DNA from 3 places in the Pseudomonas solani genome. Region 1 is predicted to be linked to each of the others. Evidence: predicted binding sites of a transcription regulator. Region 1 holds the regulator's gene; each other region holds the start of a gene.
The links. Region 1 encodes sigma-54, which starts transcription at its own class of promoters, with help from an activator protein. Its sites were predicted from a motif close to ANTGGCATNNANNTTGCTNT; they were not measured.
Positions count from the first base shown of each region.

Region 2: flgB (flagellar basal body rod protein FlgB) is a predicted target of sigma-54. The motif match lies at 1,192-1,211, and genes of this name have one in related genera.
Region 3: glnK (P-II family nitrogen regulator) is a predicted target of sigma-54. The motif match lies at 3,034-3,053, and genes of this name have one in related genera.

Region 1 covers NZ_AP023081.1:3,534,416-3,540,320, reverse strand. The annotation lists gene PSm6_RS16085 (KpsF/GutQ family sugar-phosphate isomerase) at 1-885, shown strand, start outside; gene PSm6_RS16080 (KdsC family phosphatase) at 886-1,410, shown strand; gene lptC (LPS export ABC transporter periplasmic protein LptC) at 1,419-1,991, shown strand; gene lptA (lipopolysaccharide transport periplasmic protein LptA) at 1,978-2,523, shown strand; gene lptB (LPS export ABC transporter ATP-binding protein) at 2,523-3,248, shown strand; gene PSm6_RS16060 (RNA polymerase factor sigma-54) at 3,392-4,891, shown strand; gene hpf (ribosome hibernation-promoting factor, HPF/YfiA family) at 4,974-5,282, shown strand; gene ptsN (PTS IIA-like nitrogen regulatory protein PtsN) at 5,296-5,760, shown strand; gene rapZ (RNase adapter RapZ) at 5,770-5,905, shown strand, end outside.
Region 2 covers NZ_AP023081.1:4,586,367-4,592,271, forward strand. The annotation lists gene cheR (protein-glutamate O-methyltransferase CheR) at 1-428, shown strand, start outside; gene PSm6_RS20855 (organic hydroperoxide resistance protein) at 505-930, opposite strand; gene flgB (flagellar basal body rod protein FlgB) at 1,259-1,663, shown strand; gene flgC (flagellar basal body rod protein FlgC) at 1,678-2,133, shown strand; gene flgD (flagellar hook assembly protein FlgD) at 2,154-2,831, shown strand; gene flgE (flagellar hook protein FlgE) at 2,865-4,178, shown strand; gene PSm6_RS20880 (flagellar basal body rod protein FlgF) at 4,397-5,137, shown strand; gene flgG (flagellar basal-body rod protein FlgG) at 5,184-5,905, shown strand, end outside.
Region 3 covers NZ_AP023081.1:2,450,042-2,455,946, reverse strand. The annotation lists gene PSm6_RS11045 (HAD family hydrolase) at 1-45, shown strand, start outside; gene sutA (dormancy-specific transcriptional regulator SutA) at 105-434, opposite strand; gene PSm6_RS11035 (secondary thiamine-phosphate synthase enzyme YjbQ) at 511-936, opposite strand; gene PSm6_RS11030 (ammonium transporter) at 1,143-2,462, opposite strand; gene glnK (P-II family nitrogen regulator) at 2,497-2,835, opposite strand; gene PSm6_RS11020 (accessory factor UbiK family protein) at 3,246-3,509, shown strand; partial or broken gene PSm6_RS11015 (YifB family Mg chelatase-like AAA ATPase) at 3,544-5,039, shown strand; gene PSm6_RS11010 (TlpA disulfide reductase family protein) at 5,134-5,905, shown strand, end outside.

The sequences.
Region 1 (5,905 bases):
GACGACTTCGTCCGCGCCTGCGAGCTGATCCTCGCCTGCAAGGGCCGCGTCGTGGTGGTGGGCATGGGCAAGTCCGGCCATATCGGCAAGAAAGTCGCCGCCACCCTGGCCAGCACCGGTACGCCTGCGTTCTTCGTCCACCCGGCCGAAGCCAGCCATGGCGACATGGGCATGATCACGCCCGACGACGTCGTGCTGGCCCTGTCGAACTCCGGCTCCACCGCCGAGATCGTCACCCTGCTGCCGCTGATCAAGCGCCTGGGCATCACCCTGATCAGCATGACCGGCAATCCGCAGTCGCCGCTGGCCAAGGCCGCCGAGGCCAACCTCGACGCCCGCGTCGAGCATGAGGCGTGCCCGCTGAACCTGGCGCCGACCTCCTCCACCACCGCATCGCTGGTCCTGGGCGACGCCCTGGCCATCGCGCTACTGGAAGCCCGCGGCTTCACCGCCGAGGACTTCGCCTTCTCCCATCCCGGTGGCGCCTTGGGCCGTCGCCTGCTGCTGAAGGTGGAAAACATCATGCACGGCGGCGACAGGCTGCCCCGCGTCGAACGCGGCACCTCCCTGCGCGACGCCCTGCTGGAGATGACCCGCAAGGGCCTCGGCATGACCGCGGTACTGGAGAGCGACGGCAAGCTGGCCGGGATCTTCACCGACGGCGACCTGCGCCGCACCCTGGACAAGGGCGTGGACGTCCGCCAGGCCAGCATCGACGAAGTCATGACGGTTCACGGCAAGACCGTGCGCCCCGACATGCTCGCCGCCGAGGCGCTGAAGATCATGGACGACCACAAGATCAACGTGCTGGTGGTGGTGGACGACAGCGACACCCCCATCGGTGCCCTGCATATCCACGACCTGACCCGTGCCGGAGTGGTCTGAATGAGCGACGACCTGCTGCAGCGCGCCAAGGCCATCCGCCTGGCGGTCTTCGACGTCGACGGCGTTCTCACCGACGGCAAGCTTTACTTCCTGGTCGACGGCAGCGAATTCAAGACCTTCAATACCCTGGACGGCCACGGCATCAAGATGCTGATCAACTCCGGGGTACGCACCGCGATCATCTCCGGGCGCAGCACTCCCGTGGTCGAGCGACGCGCCCGCAACCTGGGCATCCAGCACCTCTATCAGGGCCGCGAGGACAAGATGGTGGTACTCGATGAACTGCTGGCGGAGCTGGGCCTCGAATACGCACAGGTGGCCTACCTCGGCGACGACCTGCCCGACCTGCCGGTGATCCGCCGGGTCGGCCTGGGCATGGCGGTGGCGAGCGCTGACGGCTTCGTCCGCCAGCACGCCCATGGCGTCACCCAGGCACGTGGCGGCGAAGGTGCCGCCCGCGAGTTCTGCGAACTGATCATGCGAGCCCAGGGCAGCCTCGACGCTGCACAGGCCGCCTACCTCTAGGTCCGCCCATGTCGAAGAACTTCCGCCTCGCCCTGATCCTGATTCCGGTCGCCGCCCTGCTGATCGCCCTGGGCTACTGGAACATTCGCCCGGAAAGCTTCATGGAGCGCCAGACAACTGCCCCCGCAGACGAGAACGCCATCGACTTCTATGTGGTCAATGCCACCAGCGTGCAATATCAGGAAGACGGCAAGCGTCACTACGAGATGACCGCTGCCAAGCTCGAACACGTCAAATCGAGCGACACCACCCTGCTGACCAATCCCGACCTGCAGCTCTACCGCGGCACCGAGTTCCCGTGGCACGTACAGAGCGAGCGCGGCGAAGTCGGCCCAGAAGGTGAACAGGTGGAGCTGATCGACAAGGTCCGCGTGGAGCGCACCGACGCCAAGGGCCGACCAACCATTCTCACCACCAGCCGCCTGACCGTGTTCCCGGACAGGGAATATGCGGAAACCCAGCAAGCCGTTAGAATCGACGCCGCCAACGGGGTTACCACGGCACAAGGAATGAAAGCGTACTTGAATGACAGCAGGATGATCCTGCAGTCCAACGTAAGAGGCCAGCATGAGGTTCGTTAAAACCCTCCCCCTACTGCTCAGCCTGGGTGCCGCACTCGGAAGTGCCAGCGCCTGGGCGCTGCCCAGCGACCGCGATCAGCCGATCCGCGTCCAGGCGGACAGCGCCGAACTCGATGACAAGCAGGGCGTGGCGGTCTATCGCGGCGACGTGGTCATCACTCAGGGCACCCTGAAGATCACCGGCGACACCGTGACCATCACCCAGAACGCCCAGGGCGAGCTGGAAGTCTTCACCTCGGTGGGCAAGCCTGCCTACTACGAGCAGAAGCCTGCGGTGGACAAGCAGATCGTCAAGGCATACGGCATGACCATCCAGTACTTCGCTGCCAACGAGCGCATCGTGCTGATCGACCAGGCCAAGGTGATCCAGGAAGGCAACACCTTCGAAGGCGAGAAGATCGTCTACGACACCCAGCGCCAGATCGTCAACGCAGGCCGCGCCACGGGCACCAACGTCGGCACTCCGCGTCCGCGCATCGACATGGTCATCCAGCCGAAGAAGAAAGAGCAGCAAGCGGGACAAGCAGAGTAATGGCGACCCTCAAAGCCCAGCACCTGGCGAAGAGCTACAAGAGCCGCCAGGTCGTCCGTGACGTCAGCCTGTCCATCGACAGCGGCCAGATCGTCGGCCTGCTCGGCCCCAACGGTGCCGGCAAGACCACCTGCTTCTACATGATCGTGGGGCTGGTGAAAGCCGATCAGGGACGCGTGCTGATCGATCAGCAGGACGTCACCCACCAGCCCATGCACGGCCGTGCCCGGGCCGGTATCGGCTACCTGCCCCAGGAAGCCTCGATCTTCCGCAAGCTCAGCGTGGCCGACAACATCATGGCCATTCTCGAGACCCGCAAGGAGCTCGACCGCGCCGGCCGCCATCGCGAGCTGGAGAGCCTGCTGCAGGAGTTCCACATCAGCCACATCCGCGACAGCATCGGCATGAGCCTGTCCGGTGGCGAGCGTCGTCGCGTGGAAATCGCCCGCGCCCTGGCCACTGCCCCCAAGTTCATCCTGCTCGACGAACCCTTTGCCGGTGTCGACCCGATTTCCGTGGGCGACATCAAACAGATCATCCATCACCTCAAGGCCAAGGGGATCGGCGTGCTGATCACCGACCACAACGTCCGCGAGACACTGGATATCTGCGAAACCGCCTACATCGTGAATGATGGCCAGCTCATCGCCGAAGGCAGTGCAGAAGAGATCCTGGCCAACCAACTGGTCAAGGAAGTCTACCTGGGGCACGAATTCCGCCTCTGACGGACCAGCCCTGCGCGCAAAATGTTGCGGGCAGTAGAAAAATCATTCAAGGTCAGGCATATAATTTGCTTCCTGGTGGCGCCTCGGCGCCCTGTAGTGGATGGCGCATGTGCGCCGGCGAATAAGGTGCTAAGCCCTCTGCCATGAAACCATCGCTAGTCCTGAAGATGGGCCAGCAGCTGACGATGACCCCGCAGCTGCAACAGGCCATTCGCCTACTCCAACTGTCCACCCTGGATCTGCAGCAGGAAATCCAGGAGGCCCTGGAGTCCAATCCCATGCTCGAACGCCAGGAGGAAGGAGAAGACTTCGACAACTCCGACCCCATGGCAGAAAGCGAGCAACTGCCCAACTCCGCCAGCCAGGAATCCAGCTTCCAGGAATCCAGCGTCCCCACTTCGGAGAGCGAAAGCCTCGAAGACGGCGAATGGCACGAACGCATCCCCAGCGAACTGCCCGTCGACACCGCCTGGGAAGACGTCTACCAGACCAGCGCCAGCAGCCTCCCCAGCTCCGATGACGACGAGTGGGACTTCACGTCCCGCACCTCGGTGGGCGAGAGCCTGCAAAGCCACCTGCTGTGGCAGCTGAACCTGGCCCCCATGTCCGATACCGATCGCCTGATCGGCGTCACCCTGATCGACTGCATCAACAATGACGGCTACCTGGAGGAAACCCTCGAGGAAGTCGTGGAAGCCTTCGACCCCGAGCTCGAGATCGAACTCGACGAGGTGGAAGTCGTCCTGCACCGCATCCAGCAATTCGAGCCCGCCGGCGTCGGCGCCCGCGACCTGCGCGAGTGCCTGCTCCTGCAACTGCGCCAACTGCCCGCCAAGACCCCATGGCTGAGCGAGGCGCAGCGCCTGGCAGGCGACTATCTCGATGTTCTCGGCAGCCGCGACTACAGCCAGCTCATGCGCCGCATGAAGCTCAAGGAAGACGAGCTGCGCCAGGTGATCGAGCTGATCCAGGGCCTCAACCCCCGCCCCGGCTCACAGATCGAAGCCAGCGAACCCGAGTACGTCGTGCCGGATGTCATCGTGCGCAAGCACAATGAACGCTGGCTGGTGGAACTGAACCAGGAAGCCGTCCCGCGCCTGCGCGTCAACCCGCATTACGCCGGTTTCGTCCGTCGTGCCGACTCCAGCGCCGACAACACCTTCATGCGCAATCAGCTGCAGGAAGCCCGCTGGTTCATCAAGAGCCTGCAGAGCCGCAACGAAACGCTGATGAAGGTCGCCACCCAGATCGTCGAGCACCAGCGCGGTTTCCTCGAGTACGGCGACGAGGCGATGAAGCCCCTCGTCCTGCACGACATCGCCGAGGCGGTGGGCATGCACGAGTCGACCATCTCACGCGTCACCACCCAGAAATTCATGCACACTCCGCGTGGCATATACGAACTGAAATACTTCTTCTCCAGCCACGTCAGCACCTCCGAAGGCGGTGAATGCTCGTCTACCGCCATCCGCGCGATCATCAAAAAACTGGTCGCTGCGGAAAATGCCAAAAAGCCGTTGAGCGACAGCAAGATCGCTGGTTTACTGGAAGCACAGGGTATCCAAGTGGCCCGCCGCACAGTCGCCAAGTACCGGGAATCCCTCGGGATAGCGCCTTCCAGCGAACGCAAGCGGCTGATGTGACGCGGATTGATCCACGCCAAAGTGTTCCGGTGGCAGGCCCGTTAGCCTGTCTCTTACACACGGGCAATAAGGAGAAAGCGGTATGCAAGTCAACATCAGTGGACATCAACTGGATGTGACCGACGCCCTGCGCGACTACGTTGTCGAGAAGTTCGACAGACTGGAGCGCCACTTCGACAAAATCACCAATGTGCAGGTGATCATGCAGGTGGAGAAACTGAAGCAGAAGATCGAAGCCACCCTGCACATCGCCGGTGGTGAGGTCGTAGCCAATGCGGAGCATGAAGACATGTACGCGGCCATCGACCTGCTCACCGACAAACTCGACCGTCAACTGATCAAACACAAGGAAAAGCAGCTGAACCGCCAGCAGGGCGCCACCGCCCGCTGACATTCCCCTTCCTATGATCCGACTTGAGCAAATCCTGACCCCCGGCCGTTCCCTCGTGAACGTGCCGGGCGGCAGCAAAAAACGTGTCCTGGAACAGATCGCCAACCTGGTTGCTCGCGAACTTCCCGACCTCGACTCGCAAGATATCTTCGAAAGCCTGGTCGCCCGGGAGAAACTCGGCTCGACAGGATTCGGCAACGGTATCGCCATCCCCCATTGCCGGCTTCCCGGCTGCACCGCGCCCATCAGCGCCGTGCTGCGCCTGGATGCCCCCGTGGACTTCGACGCCATCGACGGCGCCCCGGTGGACCTGCTGTTCGTACTCTTGGTCCCCGAAGCCGCCACCGATGAACACCTGGAACTGCTCCGCCAGATCGCCAGCATGCTGGACCGCACCGAGGTGCGTGACCGCCTGCGCCAGACGCAGAGCAGCGACAGCCTGTACCAGGTGGTAGTGGACGTCCAGAACGGACGCTAGGACCTTGCCATGCGCCTGATCATCGTCAGCGGCCGTTCAGGCTCAGGCAAGAGCACCGCCCTCGACGTTCTCGAGGACAATGGCTTCTACTGCATCGACAACCTGCCCGCCGGCCTGCTCCCCGAACTGGCCGAGCGCGCACTGC
Region 2 (5,905 bases), 1.1 Mb from region 1:
AGCTCAAGGCCGGCGTGCGCATCGTCGCCACCGACCTGTCCAGCTCGATGCTCGCCGCCTGCAAGGCCGGCGAGTACGACAGCCTGGCGATGGGGCGCGGGCTTTCCCAGGAACGCCTCACCCGCTACTTCGACCCCAAGGGGCCGGGGCGCTGGGTGGTCAAGCCGGCTATCCGCAACCGTGTCGAGTTCCGTGCGCTGAACCTGCTGGACAGCTACGCGGCGCTGGGCAAGTTCGACATCGTGTTCTGCCGCAACGTGCTGATCTACTTCTCCGCCGAGGTGAAGAAGGACATCCTCACGCGCATCCACGCGACGCTGAAGCCCGGTGGCTATCTGTTCCTCGGTGCGTCCGAGGCGCTCAATGGCCTGCCGGAGCTGTACCAGATGGTGCAGTGCAGCCCGGGGATCATCTACAAGGTCAAATGACCGGGTAGCGCGACATGGGAAAGGGAGGCGAAAGCCTCCCTTTTTATTGGCCTGCTTTATTTGCCTGCGGGCGGGCTCAAACCAGTGTGCGGGTGACGTTGATATTGCCCTGGGTGGCGTTGGAGTAGGGGCAGACCACATGGGCCTTGTCGACCAGGTCCTGGGCCACGGCCTTGTCGATGCCGGGCAGGGAGATGCGCAGCTCCACTTCGATGCCGAAGCCGGTGGGCAGGGTGCCGATGCCGACGATGCCTTCGATGGAGGCGTCGTCCGGCAGGCTGACCTTCTGCTTGCCGGCGACGAACTTGATGGCGCCGAGGAAGCACGCCGAGTAGCCGGCGGCGAACAGTTGCTCCGGGTTGGTCCCTTCGCCGCCTGCGCCACCCAGCTCCTTGGGCGTGGTGAGTTTCACATCCAGTACTCCATCGGACGATACGGCACGGCCTTCACGGCCACCGTAGGCTTCGGCGTAGGCGCGATACAGGGCTTTTTCGATGGGCATTTCGATCTCCTCGGGTTCGTCGATCAAGGGGCGATGGCGGCGTTGCACAGCGGCTGCCGTCAGACGGAAACCAAAGCCTAGACCACGCAGATGAAAGGAGAGGGCGGGGCGGCAATCACCGCTGCCGGCCATTGCCGCTCAGCGGCAAGACCGCTCGTCCGCGTTGCCGCCGGCACCGGCAAAAGCGGTAATGCCTTGCCGTTGCCGCCTCGATTGCTGCGAGGATTTATCTCAAGCCATTGAAAATAAAGGGATTTAAAAGTTGGCATAGCCTTTGCTGAATGTCATGCAGGTAAACCGACATTGCCAGCCGGCAAAGGTTAGAGACATGAGCATCAGCTTCGAAAGCGCCCTCGGCATCCATGAAAAGGCCCTCAGCTTCCGCACCCAGCGTGCCGAAGTGCTGGCCAACAACATCGCCAACGCCGACACGCCCAACTACAAGGCGCGTGACCTGGACTTCAAGGCTGTGCTCCAGCAGCAGGTGGAGAACAGCAAGGGCACCTTCCATGCCAACCTGACCAACCAGCGTCACATCGCTGCCGAAGGCGCCAGCCTGTTCGACGAAGGCCTGAAGTACCGGATTCCGTTCCAGCCCTCGATCGACCAGAACACCGTCGACCTGCAGCAGGAACAATCGACCTACACCGAGAACTCCATGCAGTTCCAGGCCAGCTTCACGATGCTCAATAGCAAATTCAAAGGGCTGGTCGCTGCCCTGCGCGGCGAATAAGGGAGAACACCACCATGTCACTGTCCAGCGTCTTCAACATTGCCGGCACCGGGATGAGCGCTCAGAGCACTCGACTGAACACCATCTCCAGCAACATCGCCAACGCCGAGACGGTGTCCTCCAGCCTCAACCAGACCTACCGCGCTCGCCACCCGGTGTTCGCCACCATGTTCCAGAGCCAGCTCAACAGCGAGAGCGGCAGTGGCAGCAGCTCGCTGTTCGCCGGCGAAGACGAATCCGGCCGTGGCGTGCAGGTGCTGGGCGTGATCGAAGACCAGAGCGCGCTCACCCCGCGCTACGAGCCGAACCATCCGGCCGCCAACGCCGACGGCTACGTGTACTACCCCAACGTCAACGTGGTGGAGGAGATGGCCGACATGATTTCTGCCAGCCGTGCCTTCCAGACCAACGTCGAAATGATGAACACCGCCAAACAGATGATGCAGCGCGTGCTGACCCTGGGTCAGTGATTGCGTGAGGGAGCGACCAGATGAGCGTTGACGTAGGCGCCACTACCAGTACCTCGGTACTGGACCAGTACAAACTCAAGGACACCGCCAAGTCCAAGGAACTGGGCAAGGACCAGTTCCTTCAGTTGCTGGTGGCACAGATGAATAACCAGAACCCGCTGGACCCGCAGACCAACAGCGAGTTCGTGGCGCAGTTGGCCCAGTTCAGTACGGTCGAGGGGTTGGATAACCTGAACAAGAGTGTGAACACCATTCTTTCCAGCACCCAGTCATCCCAGGCGCTGCAGGCTTCGTCCCTGGTCGGTCGCAAGGTCATCGTCACCACCAACAAGGCGGTGGTGGACACCAGCGAGACCATGAAGGGCAGCGTCAACCTCACCGGCGCCAGCACCAACGTCTACGTCAACGTGCTGGACAGCAAGGGCAACGCCGTCAACCGCATCAACCTGGGCGCCCAGAGCGCCGGCCAGGTCAGCTTCATGTGGGACGGCAAGGATTCGAGCGGAGCCGTTGCACCCAACGGCACCTACACCTTCCAGGCCGAGGCGGCCATCGACGGCAAGACGGTGGCGATGTCCACCAACCTGCCGGCGAACGTGGACAGCGTCACCCTCGGCCTGAATGGCGGCGAGATGACGCTCAACCTCGCCGGGCTGGGCAGCGTCGCACTCTCCAAGGTCAAGGTCATCGGTCAATAATCGTCGGCGGCGCCGGCGTTACAGGAGCATCCCATGTCTTTCAATATCGGACTCAGCGGCATCCGCGCCGCCTCCAGTGACCTCAATATCACTGGCAACAACATCGCCAACGCCGGCACCGTGGGCTTCAAGCAGTCCCGTGGCGAGTTCCAGGACCTGTACTCGGCGTCCGTGCTCGGTTCCGGCAGCAAGACCATCGGCAGCGGCGTGCTGCTGGGCAACGTCGCCCAGCTCTACAACCAGGGCACCATCGACTACACCGAGAACGCCCTGGACCTGGCGGTGAACGGCAACGGCTTCTTCATCACCAGCAACAACGGCGCCATCAGCTACACCCGTGCCGGCTACTTCGGCACCGACAAGAACGGCAATATCGTCGACAACAACGGCTATCGCCTGCAGGGCTACTCGGTGGATGCCAACGGTGCGCTGCAAAGCGGCGTAGTGGGCGATCTGGTGATCCAGACCAACAACCAGCAGCCCAAGGCCACCACCACCATTACCCAGCCGTTCAACCTGAACTCCACCAACACGGTGCCCACCAAGACGCCGTTCGACCCGGCCGACCCGACCACCTACAACTCGTCGACCTCGGTGAACATCTATGACGCCCAGGGCAACGCCCACGTCATGACCCAGTACTTCGTCAAGGCGGCCACCCCGGTCAACACCTGGACCATGAACGTGCTGATCGACGGCCGTAGCCCGACCAACCCGGCCAGCACCGCGCCGATGAGCACCACCGTGGGCTTCACCACCTCCGGCCAGCTCGACACCAGCACCTTCACCAACACCGGTGGCTTTGCGGTCAATGCCGACGGCACCTTGGGCATCACCGGCTGGGTGCCGGCGAAGTCCAATGGCGCCACGCCGCCGGTATGGAGCGCCAACGGTGCTGCTGCCGCGCCGACCATCAGCTTCGATATCCGCGGCTCGACCCAGTTCTCCAACGCCTTCGCGGTGACCAAGGTCGCCCAGGACGGCTACACCACCGGCCAGCTGTCGGGCCTGGAGATCGACGACGAGGGCAACATCTTCGCCCGCTACACCAACGGCCAGTCGAAGATCCAGGGCCAGGTGGTGCTGGCCAACTTCGCCAACGTCCAGGGCCTCACCCCGGTAGGCAAGACGTCCTGGGTGCAGTCGTCGGAGTCCGGCGAGCCGGTGATCGGCACCCCGCGTTCCGGCACCCTGGGCGCGCTGCAGTCCGGCGCCCTGGAAGCGTCCAACGTGGATATCTCCACCGAGCTGGTCGACCTGATCGTGGCGCAGCGCAACTACCAGGCCAACGCCAAGACCATCGAGACCGAGAACGCGGTCACCCAGACCATCATCAACCTGCGTTGAGTGGTGTTTGCCGCCCGGCTCATCGGGCGGCAAAGACCTTGCCACTGGCGGCAGCCCCTCGCCGCCACGGCATTCGAAGGCCCTTTGCTCGGGCCTTTTTCTTTTATGTTTTTCCTTTTTAATCAGCGTCTTGTGGTTGTTTTTCGAGTTATGGCACAGCAATTGCTGAATAGCCTGCAAAGAGTCAGCGGGCGTCAAAAGCCCACTCGGAGAACCCCATGGACAAGATGCTGTACGTCTCCATGACAGGCGCCAGCCAGAACACCCTGGCCCAGCGTGCCCACGCCAACAACCTGGCGAACATTTCCACCACCGGCTTTCGTCGCGACTACGAACAGGCGCGCTCGATGCCCGTGTTCGGCGAAACCTTCCCGGCGCGGGTCTACGCCATGAGCGAGCGCCCCGGCACCGACTTCACCCCCGGCCCCATGCAGGAGACCGGTCGTGACATGGACATCGCCATCGGCGGCCAGGGCTGGATCGCCGTGCAGTCCGCCAACGGCAGCGAAGCCTATGTGCGTACCGCCAGCCTGCAGGTAGATGCCCTCGGCCAGCTGCGCACCGGCAACGGCTTGCCGGTGATCGGCAATGCCGGCCCCATCGCCATTCCCCCGGAGCAGAAGGTGGAGATCGGCGCCGACGGCACCATCAGCATCCGTGCCCTGGGCGAGGCCCCCAACGTGATGGCCGAGGTCGACCGCATCAAGCTGGTCAACCCCGATCCCAAGCAATTGGAGAAGGGCACCGACGGCCTGATCCGCCTGAAGAGCGGCCAGCCGGCCGGCGTGGACGGCAACGTCCAGGTCACCTCCGGCTTCCTCGAGGGCAGCAACGTCAATGCCGTGGAAGAGATGACCGCGATCCTCTCGCTGTCCCGCCAGTTCGAACTGCACGTGAAGATGATGCGCACCGCCGAAGACGATGCTTCGGCGATGGCACGGGTCATGCAACTCAGCTAATTACCAGTACGCGGCGCCATGAAACCGGCGCCCGAGGAGAACGAAGATGCTTCCGGCACTCTGGGTCAGCAAGACGGGCCTCGCGGCTCAGGACATGAACCTGACCACCATTTCCAACAACCTGGCGAACGTGTCGACCACGGGCTTCAAGCGTGATCGCGCCGAGTTCGAGGACCTGCTGTACCAGATCCGCCGTCAACCCGGCGCCCAGAGCAGCCAGGACAGCGAACTGCCCACCGGCCTGCAGCTGGGTACCGGTGTGCGCATCGCCGGCACCCAGAAGATCTTCACCCAGGGCAGCCTGCAGACCACCGAGCAGCCGCTGGACCTGGCGGTGAACGGCCGCGGCTTCTTCCAGATCCTGATGCCGGATGGCACCGTCGCCTATACCCGTGACGGCAGCTTCCACCTGAACTCCGACGGCCAGGTCGTCACCTCCCAGGGCTATGCCCTGGAGCCGGCCATCGTGCTGCCGGCCGAAGTGCAGACCTTCACCGTGGGCGAGGACGGCACCGCCTCGGTGACCACCTTCGGCAACCCCACGCCCCAGGTGATCGGCAACATCCAGACCGCCGACTTCGTCAACTACGGCGGCCTGCAGGCCATCGGCAACAACCTGTTCCTGGAGACCGCTTCCAGCGGCGCTCCGCAAGTCGGTACCCCGGGCCTGACCGGCCTGGGCAATGTGCTGCAGAACACCCTGGAAAACTCCAACGTCAGCGTGGTCGAGGAGCTGGTGAATATGATCACCACCCAGCGCGCCTACGA
Region 3 (5,905 bases), 1.1 Mb from region 1:
GCCGAGCTGCCGGCCCTGCTCGGCCGCTGGAACAACCCGGGCTGAGCGTTCGCCAGCCATGAAAAAGCCCGCTGATAGCGGGCTTTTTCATGTGACGGCAAGCCTTAGATGGGGCGGCTGCCGTACTTGCTGTCCGGCTTCTTGGGCGGGTCGGCAACCACATTGGGCTCGACTTCCTGCACCTTGCCACCGCGCGCCAGGAAATCTTCCATGGCCCGCGCGAGCGCATCGCGCTCCTTCTGCTTGGCTTCGATGCTGGGCAGTTCTTCGACTTCTACCGCCGCCTTCTTGCCCTTGCTCTTGCCGCCGGACGCTGGGGATTCGCTGTCACTCTCGCTATCGCCGTCATCGCTGTCTTCGGCCGCCGCAAGCTCCTCGCCCTCATCCTCGTCGGATGCCTCGAGCTCGTCTTGTTCCAGATCTTCGTCGCTCATGTTCTACCTCTTGTCTTGCCAAAGCAGGTTAGTTATAGCCCAGCCGCGCCAGCGTGCTAACGCCACTGGAAAAAAATCAGATCGCCTCGCCGTTGAGCGTGGCGACGACCCGGCGCACGCCGCCATGATCGCGGTGTTCGCCCAGGTAAATCCCCTGCCAGGTTCCCAGCGCGAGCCGCCCTTCCTGTATCGGCAGCATCAGCTGGCAGCCCAGCAGGCTCGACTTGAAATGCGCCGGAAGGTCATCCGGGCCTTCATAGTCATGTTCGTAGCCACCCTCGCCCTGGGGCACGAGGCGATTGAAGAATCGCTCGAAATCGCGCCTCACCGAGGGGTCGGCATTTTCATTGACGGTCAGTGATGCCGATGTGTGCTGCAACCACAGGTGCAACAGACCGACGCGACAGCGTCGCAGTTCCGGCAAATTCGCCAGCAGCTCATCGGTCACCAGATGAAAGCCGCGTGGCCGTGCGCGCAGGCTGATCAGGGTCTGCTGCCACATGCACGTCTCCCGCTTCGAACTCGTCGGCGCGCATTCTAGCGCGGCTCCAGAAAAAGCAAAGGGCGCCTTGCGGGCGCCCTTTGCGGCTCGTGTTGCATCTTCTGCAGACGCCTTGCGGCGACAGCGACCTCGAGCGAGCCAGAGCCCCAGGTACGACGGCCCATGGCCGCCTCGACAGGGCCCGGCGCGGAGCCGGGCCATGGCGCTTACAGGTTGTAGCCGCGCTCGTTGTGCTGAGCCAGGTCGAGGCCTACGGTCTCTTCCTCTTCGCTGACGCGCAGGCCCATCACCAGGTCCAGTACCTTGAGGATCACGAAGGTGACGATGGCGGTGTAGACCACGGTGAAGGCGACGCCCTTGAACTGGATGAACACCTGGCTGGCGATGTCTTCGACGGCGCCGAAGCCACCCAGGGCCGGGGCCGCGAACACGCCGGTCAGCAGGGCACCGATGATGCCGCCGATGCCGTGTACGCCGAAGGCGTCCAGGGAGTCGTCGTAGCCCAGCTTGCGCTTCAGGCTGGTGGCGCTGAAGAAGCACAGGACGCCAGCGGCCAGGCCGATGATCAGGGCGCCCATCGGGCCGACGGTGCCGGCAGCCGGGGTGATGGCGACCAGGCCGGCGACCACGCCGGAAGCGATGCCCAGGGCGCTCGGCTTACCGTGGGTCAGCCACTCGGCGAACATCCAGCCCAGGGCAGCGGCGGCCGTGGCGATCTGGGTGACCAGCATGGCCATGCCGGCGGTACCGTTGGCGGCAACGGCGGAGCCGGCGTTGAAGCCGAACCAGCCGATCCACAGCATGGCGGCGCCGACCAGGGTGTAGCCCAGGTTGTGCGGGGCCATCGGAGTGGTCGGGTAGCCCTTGCGCTTGCCCAGTACCAGGCAGGCCACCAGGCCGGCGACACCGGCGTTGATGTGCACCACGGTACCGCCAGCGAAGTCCAGTACGCCCCAGTCCCACATCAGGCCACCGTTGCCGCTCCACACCATGTGGGCGATCGGTGCATAGACGAGGGTGAACCAGATGGCCATGAAGATCAGCATCGCGGAGAACTTCATGCGCTCGGCGAAGGCACCGACGATCAGGGCCGGGGTGATGATGGCGAAGGTCATCTGGAAGGTGATGAACACGCTTTCAGGGAAGGCGGAGGTCAGGCTGTCGACGGTCAGACCGGACAGGAAGGCCTTGCCGAAGCCACCGACGAAGGAGTTGAAGTTGACGACGCCCTGCTCCATCCCGGTGGTGTCGAAGGCCAGGCTGTAGCCGAAGACGACCCAGAGGATGCTGATCAGGCCGGTGATGGCGAAGCACTGCATCATCACCGAGAGGATGTTCTTGGAACGCACCATGCCGCCGTAGAACAGCGCCAGGCCGGGAATGGTCATGAACAGCACCAGCGCGGTAGCGGTCAGCATCCACGCGGTATCACCGCTGTTCAGCACGACCTCGTCAGCGGCCATGGCGAGGCCGGGGGTAACGAGGGACAAAAGGGCTCCTAGCCCTGCGGCTTTACGCAGAGTCATGTTGTTTTCTCCTGGGGCGTTGGGGTTCGGAGGCTTAGATCGCGTCTGTGCCGGTTTCGCCGGTACGGATGCGGATGGCCTGTTCCAGATTGACGACGAAGATCTTGCCGTCACCGATCTTGCCGGTGTTGGCTGCCTTGGTGATGGCCTCGATCACGCGATCCAGTTGATCGTCGGCGATGGCGACATCGATCTTCACCTTGGGCAGGAAATCGACCACGTATTCCGCGCCACGGTACAGCTCGGTATGACCCTTCTGCCGACCGAAGCCTTTGACTTCAGTAACGGTGATGCCCTGCACGCCGATCTCGGACAGCGACTCGCGCACGTCATCGAGTTTGAACGGCTTGATGATGGCAGTGACTAGCTTCATGAAACTCTCTCCCGTATTTGGTGGACTTGCCCCAGGAAAAACGAACCCGGCTCAAGTCTAAGCGCAGTGTCTGGCTTTGTAACGCGTCGAACCGCCCTGGCTCGGCCACTTCGAACGCAGACCAACCGCTTCCGGCGAAACACTCCCCCGCCTCGCCCGACACACCGGTACTGCATCGGTGCATGCGTCGTATGGCCTAAAGCAGAAAGCTTGCCAGCTCCACCAAAAGCGCAGTTTTTCAAGCAGATACTGGCCGTATGCCCCCTCGGCGCCGGAAGATGCCCCGGCATCGCGCACCAAGATGGCGCACCCGGCGAACAGCCATTGCTCAAAAATTGTGCGCCGCCCATCGGGATCGGCCATTCACCCCGCGTGGTAGACTGCCCGCCGCCTGACTATGGAAGCCCATCATGCTGCCACCCAAAGCTCTGCTAGACGCCCTCGGTGCCCACGCCTCCCGCTTGTTCAGCGGCGATACCCCGCTGCCCCGCGCCGAATTCGAAACCCAGTTCAAAGCCCTGCTGCAGAGCGCCTTCAGCAAGCTCGACCTGGTAAGCCGCGAGGAATTCGACAGCCAGATGGCCGTCCTCGCCCGTACCCGCGCCCGCCTCGAGGCCCTGGAAGCCAAGGTCGCCGAGCTGGAAGCCACGCCCACCCCTCCGCCGAACGAGTGACCCGGCGGGCGGGTGACGCGATCAAGGAGCGATCATGTCCCTGGCCCTCGTTCACAGCCGCGCCCAGGTAGGCGTCGAAGCGCCTGCCGTAACCGTGGAAGCGCACCTCACCAACGGCCTGCCGTCCCTGGCCCTGGTCGGCCTGCCGGAAGCGGCGGTCAAGGAAAGCAAGGACCGCGTGCGCAGCGCCATCCTCACCGCGGCTTCGAGTTCCCGCTGCGGCGCATCACCCTGAACCTGGCGCCGGCCGACCTGCCCAAGGACGGCGGGCGTTTCGACCTGGCCGTGGCCCTCGGCATCCTCGCCGCCAGCGGCCAGGTGCCGGTCGCCAGCCTGGCCGAGGTGGAATGCCTCGGTGAGCTGGCCCTCTCCGGCGCGCTGCGCCCGGTCCAGGGCGTCCTCCCCGCTGCCCTTGCCGCCCGCGCGGCAGGGCGCACCCTGGTGGTGCCGAAGGACAATGCCGAAGAAGCCAGCCTCGCCAGCGGCCTGCGGGTGATCGCCGTCGGCCACCTGCTGGAACTGGCCGCGCACCTCACCGGGCAAACGCCCCTCGAACCCTATGCCTCCGCCGGCCTGCCGAACCGCGCCGACGCCTACCCGGACCTCGCCGAAGTACAGGGCCAGGTGGCCGCCAAGCGCGCCTTGCTGGTGGCCGCCGCCGGTGCCCACAATCTGCTGCTCTCCGGGCCGCCCGGCACCGGCAAGACGCTGCTCGCCAGCCGCCTGCCCGGCCTGCTGCCGCCCTTGCAGGAGCAGGAGGCACTGGAAGTCGCCGCCATCCACTCGGTGGCCAGCAACACCCCACTGGACAGTTGGCCGCACCGCCCCTTCCGCCAGCCGCACCACAGCGCCTCCGGGCCCGCCCTGGTGGGCGGCGGCAGCAAGCCCCGCCCCGGAGAAATCACCCTGGCCCACCAGGGCGTGCTGTTTCTCGACGAGTTGCCGGAGTTCGACAGAAAGGTTCTCGAGGTCCTGCGCGAGCCCCTGGAAAGCGGCGAGATCGTCATCGCCCGGGCCAACGACCGGGTGCGCTTCCCGGCGCGTTTCCAGCTGGTCGCCGCCATGAACCCCTGCCCCTGCGGCTACCTGGGCGACATCACCAACCCATGCCGTTGCACCCCGGAGCAGATCCAGCGCTACCGCGCCAAGCTCTCCGGCCCGCTGCTCGACCGCATCGACCTGCACCTCACCGTCGCCCGCGAAGCCACCTCGCTGGACGACCCCAAGCCCGGCGGCCAGGACAGTGCCAGCGCGGCGAAAACCGTGGCCCTGGCCCGCCAGCGCCAGCTCGATCGCCAGGGCTGCGCCAACGCGTTTCTCGACCTCCAGGGCCTGCGTCGCCACTGCCCGCTGGTGGTGGAGGACCGTCGCTGGCTGGAAAACGCCTGCGAACGCCTCGGCCTGTCGTTGCGCGCCGCACACCGCATCATCAAGGTCGCCCGCACCCTCGCCGACCTCGATGGCACCCCGGCCATTGCCCGCCAGCACCTGGCCGAGGCGCTGCAGTACCGCCCGGCCACCGAGCCCTGAGCCCCGTAAAGCAGGGAAACACTTGCGCCGCCGGGCCACGCCAGGGCCGATGGCATACTGCGGCCCCACCCGCCAAGCCACCTGGTCCACCTCAATGAACAGCCTGCAAATCGGCCCTGTCGCCCTTTCCGCCTCCCAGGCGCTTTTCTACCTGGGCTTCTTCGCCGCACTCGGTTGTGGCTGGTGGCTGGGGCGCAAACGAGGCGCCAATCCCGAAGGCGCACTATTCGCCATGCTGGTCGCCGGGGGGCTGGCGGCGCGTCTCGCCTTCGTCGCTTTCTATTTCGCCGAGTACCGTGCCGAACCCTGGCGCATGCTGGATATCCGCGACGGCGGCTTCCTCCTGCTGCCCGGCCTGGCGCTGGCGGCACTGGTGGGCATTCTCCATGCCCGTCGCCACCCAGCCGTGCGCCGCCCCTTGGGTATCGCCCTGCTGGTGGGCGCCACGCTCTGGGGCGGGGGCAGCGCACTGCTGGGGGCACTGGAACGTGGCCGGCTGCTGCCGGAGGTGGCACTGAGCGACCTCGACGGCAAGCCTGTGGATATCCGCGAACTGGACGGCCGGCCGCTGGTGATCAACCTCTGGGCCACCTGGTGCCCGCCGTGCCGCCGCGAGATGCCGGCCCTGCAAGCGGCCCAGCAGGCCCGGCCCGACCTGCGCTTCGTGCTGATCAACCAGGGCGAGAACGCCGAGCACGTGAAACGCTTCCTGCAGGAGCAGGGCCTGGAGGTGCAGGACGTGCTGATCGACGGCGGCAACCGCTTCGGCGCGCTGACCGGCTCCTACGGCCTGCCGACCACACTGTTCTACGACGGCCAGGGGCGGATGCTGAAGAGCCACATGGGCGAACTGTCCCGGGCCAGCC